Regions from separate parts of the Allobosea sp. NPDC055353 genome, predicted to be linked through region 2. Evidence: predicted binding sites of a transcription regulator. Region 2 holds the regulator's gene; the other holds the start of a gene.
What was found. The regulator PhoB, encoded in region 2, activates phosphate uptake and scavenging genes when phosphate is short. The targets are predictions, from matches to a motif close to TGTCATNNANCTGTCAT.
Positions count from the first base shown of each region.

Region 1: a site for PhoB is predicted at 1,805-1,821, ahead of ACWIEX_RS15105 (BtaA family protein). Genes of this name have one in related genera too.

Region 1 covers NZ_JBSHMC010000002.1:369,176-374,169, reverse strand. The annotation lists gene ACWIEX_RS15115 (acyl-CoA dehydrogenase family protein) at 1-1,015, shown strand, start outside; gene msrB (peptide-methionine (R)-S-oxide reductase MsrB) at 1,238-1,669, opposite strand; gene ACWIEX_RS15105 (BtaA family protein) at 1,909-3,132, shown strand; gene ACWIEX_RS15100 (class I SAM-dependent methyltransferase) at 3,129-3,803, shown strand; gene ACWIEX_RS15095 (potassium channel family protein) at 3,825-4,634, shown strand; gene ACWIEX_RS15090 (thioesterase family protein) at 4,647-4,994, opposite strand, start outside.
Region 2 covers NZ_JBSHMC010000002.1:932,078-937,071, forward strand. The annotation lists gene ACWIEX_RS17815 (LysR family transcriptional regulator) at 1-888, shown strand, start outside; gene ACWIEX_RS17820 (SpoIIAA family protein) at 945-1,331, shown strand; gene phoB (phosphate regulon transcriptional regulator PhoB) at 1,335-2,042, opposite strand; gene phoU (phosphate signaling complex protein PhoU) at 2,056-2,775, opposite strand; gene pstB (phosphate ABC transporter ATP-binding protein PstB) at 2,853-3,659, opposite strand; gene pstA (phosphate ABC transporter permease PstA) at 3,701-4,585, opposite strand; gene pstC (phosphate ABC transporter permease subunit PstC) at 4,594-4,994, opposite strand, start outside.

The sequences.
Region 1 (4,994 bases), 560 kb from region 2:
GAATGGGCGGAAATGGTTCTTCTCGGTGCCGCATTCCGACCTTTTCCTGACGCTGGCGCGAACGGGCGAGGGCGTCTCCTGCTTCGTCGTGCCGGGCTGGCTGCCGGATGGGACGCGCAACGGCGTCGCGATCCAACGCTTGAAGGACAAGGTCGGCAATCGCTCGAATGCCTCTTCAGAGGTCGAGTTTCGCGGCGCGATCGGCCACCTCATCGGCGAGCCGGGCAGGGGCATCCGCACCGGTCTCTCGATGAACCACAATTCGCGGCTCGACATCGCGGCGGCATCGTCGGGGTTGATGCGCATGGCAGTCTCGCTCGCGGCCCATCACGCGCAGCATCGCCGGGCCTTCCAGAAGGCGCTGATCGACCAGCCGATCATGCAGAACGTGCTCGCCGATCTTGCGATCGAGGCGGAGGCCGCTGCCTGGCTCGCCTTCCGGCTGTTTGCGGCGCTCGACCGGCAGGAGGAATCGCCGAGCGAGCGCTTGCTGGCGCGCGTGGGCGCGCCGATCGCGAAATACTGGATCACGCGGCGCGCGCCGGCCGTGGTCACCGAGGCGCTGGAATGCCATGGCGGCAATGGCTTCATCGAGGAGAACCCGATGGCGCGGCTCTACAGGGAGGCTCCGCTCAACGCGATCTGGGAGGGCTCCGGCAACGTCATCTGCCTGGACGTGCTGCGCTCGCTGGCGCGCGAGGAGGGCGCGGTCGATGTGCTCCGGGCGGAATTGATGGCGGCGGCGGGCGCGGACCGGCGCTACGACGCGGCGCTGAAGCGGCTGGAGGGCGCATTGCCCGAGATGACGCGCAACGAGGGACAGGCACGGAGGCTGACGGAGAAGCTGGCGCTCATGCTCCAGGGCTCGCTGCTGCTGCGGTATGCGCCGGCTGCGGTGGCAGATGCGTTCATTGCCACGCGGCTGGATGGCGGCTGGTCGGGGCAGTTCGGCGACTTGCCGCCGGCGGTTGATGCGGCGGCGCTGGCGCGACGGGCGGTGCCGATCATCAATTAGGCTCTGACAGCGCGGGGAACCCTCTCCCGGAGGGAGAGGGCAGGGTGAGGGGTAGGTCGTTGGACGCTTTAGCCGTGACCTGACCGCTGCTGCGGTGAGGGTGAGCGCAACTGGTCAAACGGCCGACACCTCACCCCTGCCCCTCTCCTTACAGGAGAGGGGTTCCCCGCGCTTTCTGGTTCGAGAGATGCTTGGGTCAAGCTGGAGCATGACGCATGCGCGTCAAGCCGCTTCCGGTTCGAAATTCATCGCCTCGCCGTTGATGCAGTAGCGCAGGCCGGTGGGGGGCGGGCCGTCGGGGAAGACGTGGCCGAGATGGCCGCCGCAATTGGCGCAATGGACCTCGACGCGGAGCATGCCGTAGCTGCGGTCCTCGGTGGTGCCGACAGAGCCTTCCAGCGGCTGGTCGAAGCTTGGCCAGCCGGTACCGCTCTCGAATTTCTTGCCGGACTTGAACAGCTTCTGGTCGCAGCCGGCGCAGGAGAAGGTGCCGGCGCGCTTCTCGTAGTTGAGCGCGCAGGAGCCGGCCCGCTCGGTGCCATGGCCGCGCAGGATGCGATACTGCTCCGGGGTCAGGCGCGTGCGCCATTCGGCGTCCGTGAGCTGGAAAGGGAAGCTTTCGTCCTGCTTCTTCTCGGCTCCGAACATGCTCATCAGACCCATTGCGATCTCCTTCCTGGCGGGAGCGCCTCAGCGGCTTTCGTGCTGCTAATATGGGGCTTCGCGCCCAAGATTTCAGCCCCGGCACCGGCATGCATTTTCACGATGCCGTGGCAATCGAGGCAGCATCGTCACCTGACCGTCACGCGACTCCTCTAGCAGCCCGGCCACCCGCAAAGGGAGGAAAACCGGTGACGCAACAGGCGACCCAAACGGCCCGCGCAGCCCGCCGCATGACCAGCTCCGGCCTGGGGCAGGCCGTCCGGCGCAGCAAGACGCTGTCCAAGGCCGGCTTACTGGAATGGCTGTTCGCCCGCGCCTTTTCCGGTCTTGTCTATCCGCAGATCTGGGAGGACCCCGTCGTCGACATGGCGGCACTCGGGCTCAAGGCCGACGACCATGTCGTGGCGATCGCGTCCGGCTCCTGCAACATCCTCTCCTATCTGACGGCGGCGCCGATCCGGGTCAGCGCGGTCGATCTCAATGCCACCCATATCGCGCTCGGGCGGCTCAAGCTCGCGGCGCTGGCGCGGATGGAACGCCAGGAGGATTTCCTGCGCTTCTTCGGCCGGGCGAATGAGAGAGCCAATGTCGCGCTCTACGACCGCGAGATCGCTGATTATCTCGATGCCGTTTCGCGTGGCTACTGGGAAGGGCGGGGGCTCGATGGGCAACGGCGGATCAACCTCTTCGCTCGGGGTTTCCATCGCTACGGGCTGCTCGGCCGCTTCATCGGCACGGGCCATATCCTGGCGCGGCTGCTCGGAGGCAATCCCAGGGCGATGCTGGCGGCACGCGACCGGGCCGAGCAGCGGGCGCTCTACGACAGGCACCTTGCGCCGGTGTTCAAGCGCAGGCTGATCCGCTGGCTGGTGCGCCAGCCGGCCTCGCTCTACGGGCTGGGCATCCCGCCGGCACAGTACAAGGCGCTGTCCGCCGATGGCGAGGACGGCATTCTGGGTGCGCTGAAGCTCCGACTGGAACGGCTCGCCTGCGATTTCGACCTGAAGGACAATTATTTCGCCCAGCAGGCTTTCGGCCGGCGCTATGGCGAGGGGCCGGATGCAGCCTTCCCGCCTTATCTCCAGCCGGAACATTTTGCGGCGGTGAAGGAACGCGCTTCGGGCGTGTCCTATCGCCAGAGCGCGGTGACCGCTGTCCTGGAAGACCAGCCGGCCGAGAGCTGCGACGCCTATGTGCTGCTCGATGCGCAGGACTGGATGAACGATGCCGATCTGACAGCGTTGTGGTCGCAGATCACGCGCACGGCCCGGCCGGGCGCGCGGGTGATCTTCCGCACGGCCGCCGACGAGAGATTGCTGCCCGGCCGCGTGCCGGCGGCGATCCTCGACCAGTGGGATTACGAGGAGGAGAAGAGCCGCGAGCTCTGCCGGCAGGATCGCTCGGCGATCTATGGCGGCTTCCACCTCTATGTCCTGAAGGGGCAAAGCCGGTGAGCGCGGCGGAGACGCCGGCCGGCCAGGCCGCCGGGCTGATGGACCGGATCTACCGGCACCAGCGCCACATCTACGATGCCAGCCGGAAGTTCTACCTGCTCGGCCGCGACCAGCTCATCGACGGGTTGCAGCCCCCGGCCGGCGCGACCGTGCTGGAGATCGGCTGCGGCACCGGACGCAACCTGATCCGGATCGCCCGGCGCTATCCGGATTGCGCCTGCTACGGGCTCGACGTTTCCAGCGCGATGCTGGCGACGGCGCGGATGTCGGTCGCGAAAGCGGGCCTCGATGACCGGATCAGGCTTGCCCAGGCCGATGCCACCGCTTTGGATCCTCAAGCGCTGTTCGGCCTTGCCGGCTTCGACCGGATCGTCATCTCCTATGCGCTGTCGATGATCCCGCCCTGGCAGGGCGTCGTCGCCGAGGCATTGCGCCGGCTCGATGCCGGCGGCTCGCTGCATATCGTCGATTTCGGCGATCAGGCCGGGTTGCCGTGGCCGTTCAAGGCCGTGCTGCTGCGCTGGCTCGCGCTCTTCCATGTCACGCCGCGGGAGAACCTGCCGCAGGCCGTGTCGGCCATTGCCGAAGCGGCCGGGGCCGATTGCCGGCTCGGCGCGCCCTATCGCGGCTATGCGGCGCATGCCGTCGTCACGCGCTGCCGGGCGGCGTAGCGGCACGACGCGTGAATGCTTATGCTGCCGGCGATGGATGCCGCCGACGCCCCGCCCGATCCGAGCCGCTTCGAAGCTCTCCGCGACCGGCTGCGCCAGCTTTATCATGGCCGCTCGCCCGCTGCCTTGCGCTTCCAGGCGGTGACGACGGTCGTCGATCTCCTGATCATCGCCTTCTTCATCCTGACGCCGCTGCTCAGGGAAAAATCGGCCTTCCTCTGGATCGATTATTCGGTTGCGGTGATCATGATCGCCGAGATCGCGGCGCGCCTGCTCGCCTCGACCAACATGTTCAGGCTGCTGCGCCAGCCGACGATGCTGCTCGACCTGTTCATCCTGCTGACGCTGCTCATGCCGCAATGGCTGGAGAATTTCGGCTTCCTGCGCATCCTCAGGCTGTGGTCGCTCTCGCATAAGGGCATCGTCTGGGCCCAGTTCCGCGAAACCCGCTTCCGCGAATGGGAGAATGTGGTCCGGGCGCTGAGCAATATCGCGACCTTCCTCTTTGTGGTGACCGGCTTCGTCTACACATTCTTCTTCAGGCACGAGGGCGGGCTGGAGAGTTATGTCCAGGCGCTCTATTTCACGGTCGCGACGGTGACCACGACAGGGTTCGGTGACGTGGTCCTGCCGGGTATCGCCGGCAAGCTGACTTCGATCCTGGTGATGATCGTCGGGATCACGCTGTTCGTGCGCCTGGCGCAGGCGCTGTTCCGCCCGAACAAGGTGCTGTTTCCCTGCCCGGAATGCGCGCTCCAGCGCCACGAGCCCGATGCGGTCTATTGCAAGGCCTGCGGGCACAAGCTCAAGATTCCCGACGACGACCCCTGAGGCGGCGATCGTTCAATGCCGGGTTTCGGTCTCGGTCTCGCGCTCAGCCTTGTCCTCGACCCGGATCGCCGATTTCCGGGGCATGCCGATGATGCGCCCGATCGTGACCGGCAGCGGCATCATCCTGTGGGCCGCCTTCATCAGGGCGATATTGGCCAGGATATCGGCCGGGAAGGGCGTGACCTTGCGACTGATCATGTCGACATGCAGCGACAGGTTCTCGCTGGTCGCCGCGAGCCAGCCCTCGTTGGCGTGCCGCATCTCGAGATAGTAATGCAGGCGCTTGTCGTCGAAGGCGATGAGCTGCGCGGTGATGCGCACGGTATCGCCCTCGGTCAGTTCGCGCTTGTAGAGGATATG
Region 2 (4,994 bases):
AGGGCGTTCGCGACGGTCGCAAGGCTGGGCTCGACGGCCCGTGCCGCCCTTGCGGTCAACCTGACCCAGAGCGCCGTCTCCAAGCAGATCCTCTCGCTGGAGCACCATCTCGGCACAGTGCTGTTCGACCGCAGCCCGCTCGGCCTCAAGCTCACCGAAGCCGGCGCGATCTACCTGCCCTATGCGGAAGCCGCGCTGGAGCAGATGGAACGCGGCGCCAGGCGTCTTGCGGAGCGCAGCGCCATCGCCCGGCCGATCCGCCTGCATATGGTCGCGATCGCCGGCGAACGCTGGCTGATGGCGCGCTTTCCGGCCTTCGCCGAGGCACATCCCGGCGTCGACGTGCAGTTCACCAATTATGTCAGCGAGAGCGAGACCGAGGAGCCGGATATCGAGATCGCCCATGGCGTCCCGCCCTGGCCTGGAAAGGAGGCGCATTTCCTGTTCGGCCGCGATGTCGCGCTCGTCGCCGCGCCGAGCCTGATCGAGCGGATGGGCGGTTTCCGCCGCGCCGCCGATATCCAGAAGATGACCCTGCTGCAGCACTACCAGATGCCGGCCTTCTGGGCCGAGTTCACCGAAGCCCATGACCTGCGCGGCGCGGTGCCGGAGCATACCGTGCGCTACGGCTATTATTCCGTGATCACCAGCGCCGCCGTCGCCGGCCTCGGCCTCGCGCTGGCGCCACGCTGCTACGTCGCCGACGAGTTGGCCTCCGGCGCGCTCGTCAATCCGCTGGGGCTCGGCTTCACCAGCGCCACCGGCTGCTGGCTGACGCGGCCGCTCGAACAGCCGCCGCGGCCGGGGCTGGATGCCTTCATCGCCTGGCTGCGGGCCGAGGCCGAGAGCTTCGACGCAGCGACGCGCGCCCCGCCCGCTTCCACCTGATCCGCCCGGCGAAACCTCCCCCTCGCCGGCGCGTTGTCACCCGAGGAGGAGGAGCCATGCTCACCATTCTGCCCGCCCCGGACCATGTCGCCGCCTATCGGCTGTCGCAGACGCTCACGGCTGAGGATCTCGACGCCATCATGGCCGATATCGACGCCCGGCTCACACGCCACGAGAAGCTCGGCATCCTCGCCGACATGACCGATTTCACCGACATGACGCTGGCCGCGGCCTGGAAGGACGCGCGCTACAGCCTCGGCAAGCTCTGGGAGCTCCGGCGCTTCCCGAAGGAGGCGGTGATCACCGACAAGGGCTGGCTCGCCGGCTTCGTCGATCTGCTCGACCCGGCGATCCCCTTCGTCAAGGTCCGCGCCTTCAAGCCCGAGGACTATGACAAGGCATTGACCTGGGCCGGCGATATCGAGGGCGGCCCGAACGCCTGAGGCTTACGCAGTTCCGCTGCGCGCGAAGGTCTCGTCGAAGGCGTAGCCGGCGCCGCGTACGGTGCGCAGCGGGTCCTTGGCGTCGCCCGGCGTGATCGCCTTGCGCAGCCGCCCGACATGGACGTCCACCGTGCGCTCGTCGATATAGACGTCGCGGCCCCAGACGGCGTCGAGAAGCTGGGCGCGCGAATAGACCCGGCCCGGCGCCTGCATCAGGAACTCGAGCAGGCGGAACTCGGTCGGGCCGAGATGCAGTTCGCTCCCCGCGCGCCGGACGCGCCGCGTCGTACGGTCGAGCTCGAGATCGCCGGCCGCGAGCAGCCCTGCGACATGGCCTGGCTTCGCCCTGCGAAGAAGCGCCTGGATGCGGGCGATCAGCTCCGGCAGCGAGAACGGCTTCACGACATAGTCGTCGGCGCCGGTCGCAAGGCCGCGCACGCGCTCGGTCTCCTCGCCGCGCGCCGTCAGCATGATGATCGGCACGCGCTCGGTGTCGCGGCGCGAGCGGAGGCGGCGGCAGAGCTCGATGCCGGACAATCCCGGCAGCATCCAGTCGAGCAGGACCAGATCGGGCGTTGAATCGCGCAGATGCAGCTCGGCGTCATCCCCGCGCGCGACGCTGTCGACCTCGAAGCCCTCGGCTTCGAGGTTGTAGCGCAGCAGCAGGGTGAGCGGCTCCTCGTCCTCGACGATCAGGATACGTGCGGCCATGTTGGCTTTGACCTCAGCTTCCCGTCACCGCTTCGACCTCGATATTGGTCGTGTCGAGCTTCGGGCGGTTCGCATCGAGAGAATCGCCGGTGACGAGGTAATGGATCGTCTCGGCGATATTGGTGGTGTGGTCGCCGATGCGCTCGATGTTCTTGGCGCAGAACAGCAGATGCGTGCAGAAGGTGATGTTGCGCGGATCTTCCATCATATAGGTCAGGAGTTCGCGGAACAGCGAGGTGTAGAGCGCGTCGATCTCGTCGTCGCGCTTCCAGACCTCGAGCGCCTTCTGCTCGTTGGTCGCGGCATAGGCGTCGAGCACGTCCTTGAGCTGGGCCTGCACGAGGCGGCTGATATGCTCGAGGCCGACGACGGCGCGATGCGGCGGCTGGAACTGGCCGGCGATGGCGACGGCGCGCTTGGCGATGTTCTTGGCGAGATCGCCGACGCGCTCGATGTCGGATGCGAGGCGGATCGCCGAGATCAGCTCGCGCAGGTCCTGCGCCAGCGGCTGGCGGCGGGCGATGGTGAGCACCGCCTTCTCCTCCACCTCGCGCTGGAGGTTGTCGAGGCGCTGGTCGGCCGAGATGATCTTCTGGGCGAGCGCGGTGTCGCGGCGCACCAGCGCAACCGTGGAATCGCCCAGCATGCGCTCGGCCATGCCGCCCATTTCGGCGAGGCTGCGGCGGATGCCTTCGAGATCGGCGTCGTAGGAGCGGACGATATGGTCGGTCATGGCGTGTTCCTCAGGCGCATCGGCCCGAAAAGTGGAAACCGGTTTTCGGGCAAGCCGATGCGAAACAAAAATGCCGCTTAGCCGAAACGGCCGGTGACGTAGTCCTGGGTCTGCTTCTTGGCGGGATTCATGAAGATCGTGTTGGTCGGCGCGAACTCGATGACCTCGCCGAGATACATGAACGCCGTGTACTGCGAGATGCGGGCCGCCTGCTGCATGTTGTGCGTGACGATGGCGATGGTGAAGTCGCTCTTCAACTGCTCCAGCAGGTCCTCGATCTTGCCGGTCGAGATCGGGTCGAGCGCCGAGGTCGGCTCGTCGAACAGGATCACCTCCGGCTTCTGCGCGATGGTGCGCGCGATGCACAGGCGCTGCTGCTGGCCGCCGGAGAGGCCCATGCCGGAGCTCTTCAGCTTGTCCTTGACCTCGTCCCAGAGCGCGGCGCGGCGCAGCGCGCCCTCGACGCGGTCGTCGAGCTCCGACTTCGGCGGCTTCTCGTAGAGGCGGATGCCGAAAGCGACGTTATCGTAGATCGACATCGGGAACGGCGTCGGCTTCTGGAAGACCATGCCGACGCGCGAGCGCAATTCATTCACATCGACGTCGTTGGAGATGATGTTGCGGCCGTCGAGCATGATCTGCCCCTCGGCACGCTGCTCCGGATAGAGCGAGTAGATCCGGTTGAAGATGCGCAGCAGGGTCGACTTGCCGCAGCCCGACGGGCCGATCAGCGCCGTGACGTGGCGGTCGCGGAAGTCGAGATTGATGTTCTTCAGCGCCTTGTGCTCGCCATAGTAGAAATCGAGGTTCTTCACCGCGATCCGGACGGGCGCCTCGGCATCGAGCGACTGGGGGGAGAGTTCAAGGGTCGAAAGCATCGACATTAAGTCCTCAAGGTCGGTCGCGACCGGGTTGGTTTCAAGCCCTACTTGCTGCCGGCGACGATACGCCGGGCAACGAGCGAGAGCACGAGGATCGAGACGGTGATGATGAGCGAGCCGGCCCAGGCGAGCTGCTGCCAGTTCTCGTAAGGGGCGGAGGCAAACTGGTAGATCGTCACGGGCAGGTTCGAGACGCCGCCCACGAGCGAGGGCGAGAACCAGAAATTGTTGTTGAGCGCGGTGAAGAGCAGCGGCGCGGTCTCGCCGGCGATGCGGGCGAGCGCCAGGAGGATGCCGGTGACCATGCCGGCCTTGGCCGCGCGCCAGGTCACCGAGGTGATCACGACGGAAGGCGGCGCGCCGAGCGCGGCGCCGGCCTCGCGCAAGGGGCCGGGCACGAGGTTCAGCATGTCCTCGGTGGTGCGCACGATGACCGGGATCGCGATGATGCCGAGCGCGACGCCGCCGGCCCAGCCGGAATAGCCGCGGAACGGCTCGACCAGGATGACGTAGACGAACAGGCCGATCAGGATCGACGGCGCCGAGAGCAGGATGTCGTTGATGAAGCGGATCAGGTTCGCGAGCTGCGAGCCGCGGCCGTACTCCGCGAGCCAGGTCCCGGCCAGCACGCCGATCGGCGTGGCGATGGCGATGCCGAGGAAAGTCAGCACGAAGGAGCCGACGATGGCGTTGGCGAGGCCGCCGCCCTCGCTCCCGGGACCGGGCGTGACCGCCGTGAAGGTCGCGAGCGAAAGCCCGCCGATGCCCTTCACCACGAGCATGCCGAGGATCCAGAACAGCACGAAGATGGCGATGAAGGTGAAGCCGGTGGCGATGAGCTTCATCAGCCGGTCGGCGGTGCGGCGCGACTGGCGCACGCGTCCCCAGGGCTGGTGAGGCAGTTCGCGGGGCGTGGTCGTCATGGTCATGGGAGGCCTCAGTAGCGCTTGACGCGGGCGACCAGCAGCCGCGCGATGACGAGGACGACGAAGGTGACGAAGAACAGGATGCAGCCCAACGCGATCAGCGCGTTGAGCTGCAGGCCCAGCGCCTCGTTGAACTCGTTGGCGATGCGCGAGGCGATGGTCGAGCCGGGATCGAGGATCGAGGCCGAGAGCCGGTTGGCGTTGCCGACCACGAAGGTCACCGCCATCGTCTCGCCGAGCGCGCGGCCGAGGCCGAGCATCACCGCGCCGATGATCGAGACGCCGGCCTGCGGCACCAGGACATGACGCACCACCTCCCAGGTCGTCGCGCCGATGCCATAGGCGCTCTCGCGCAGCACGGACGGGATCTGCTCCAGCATGTCGCGGGTGATCGAGGCGATGAAGGGCACGA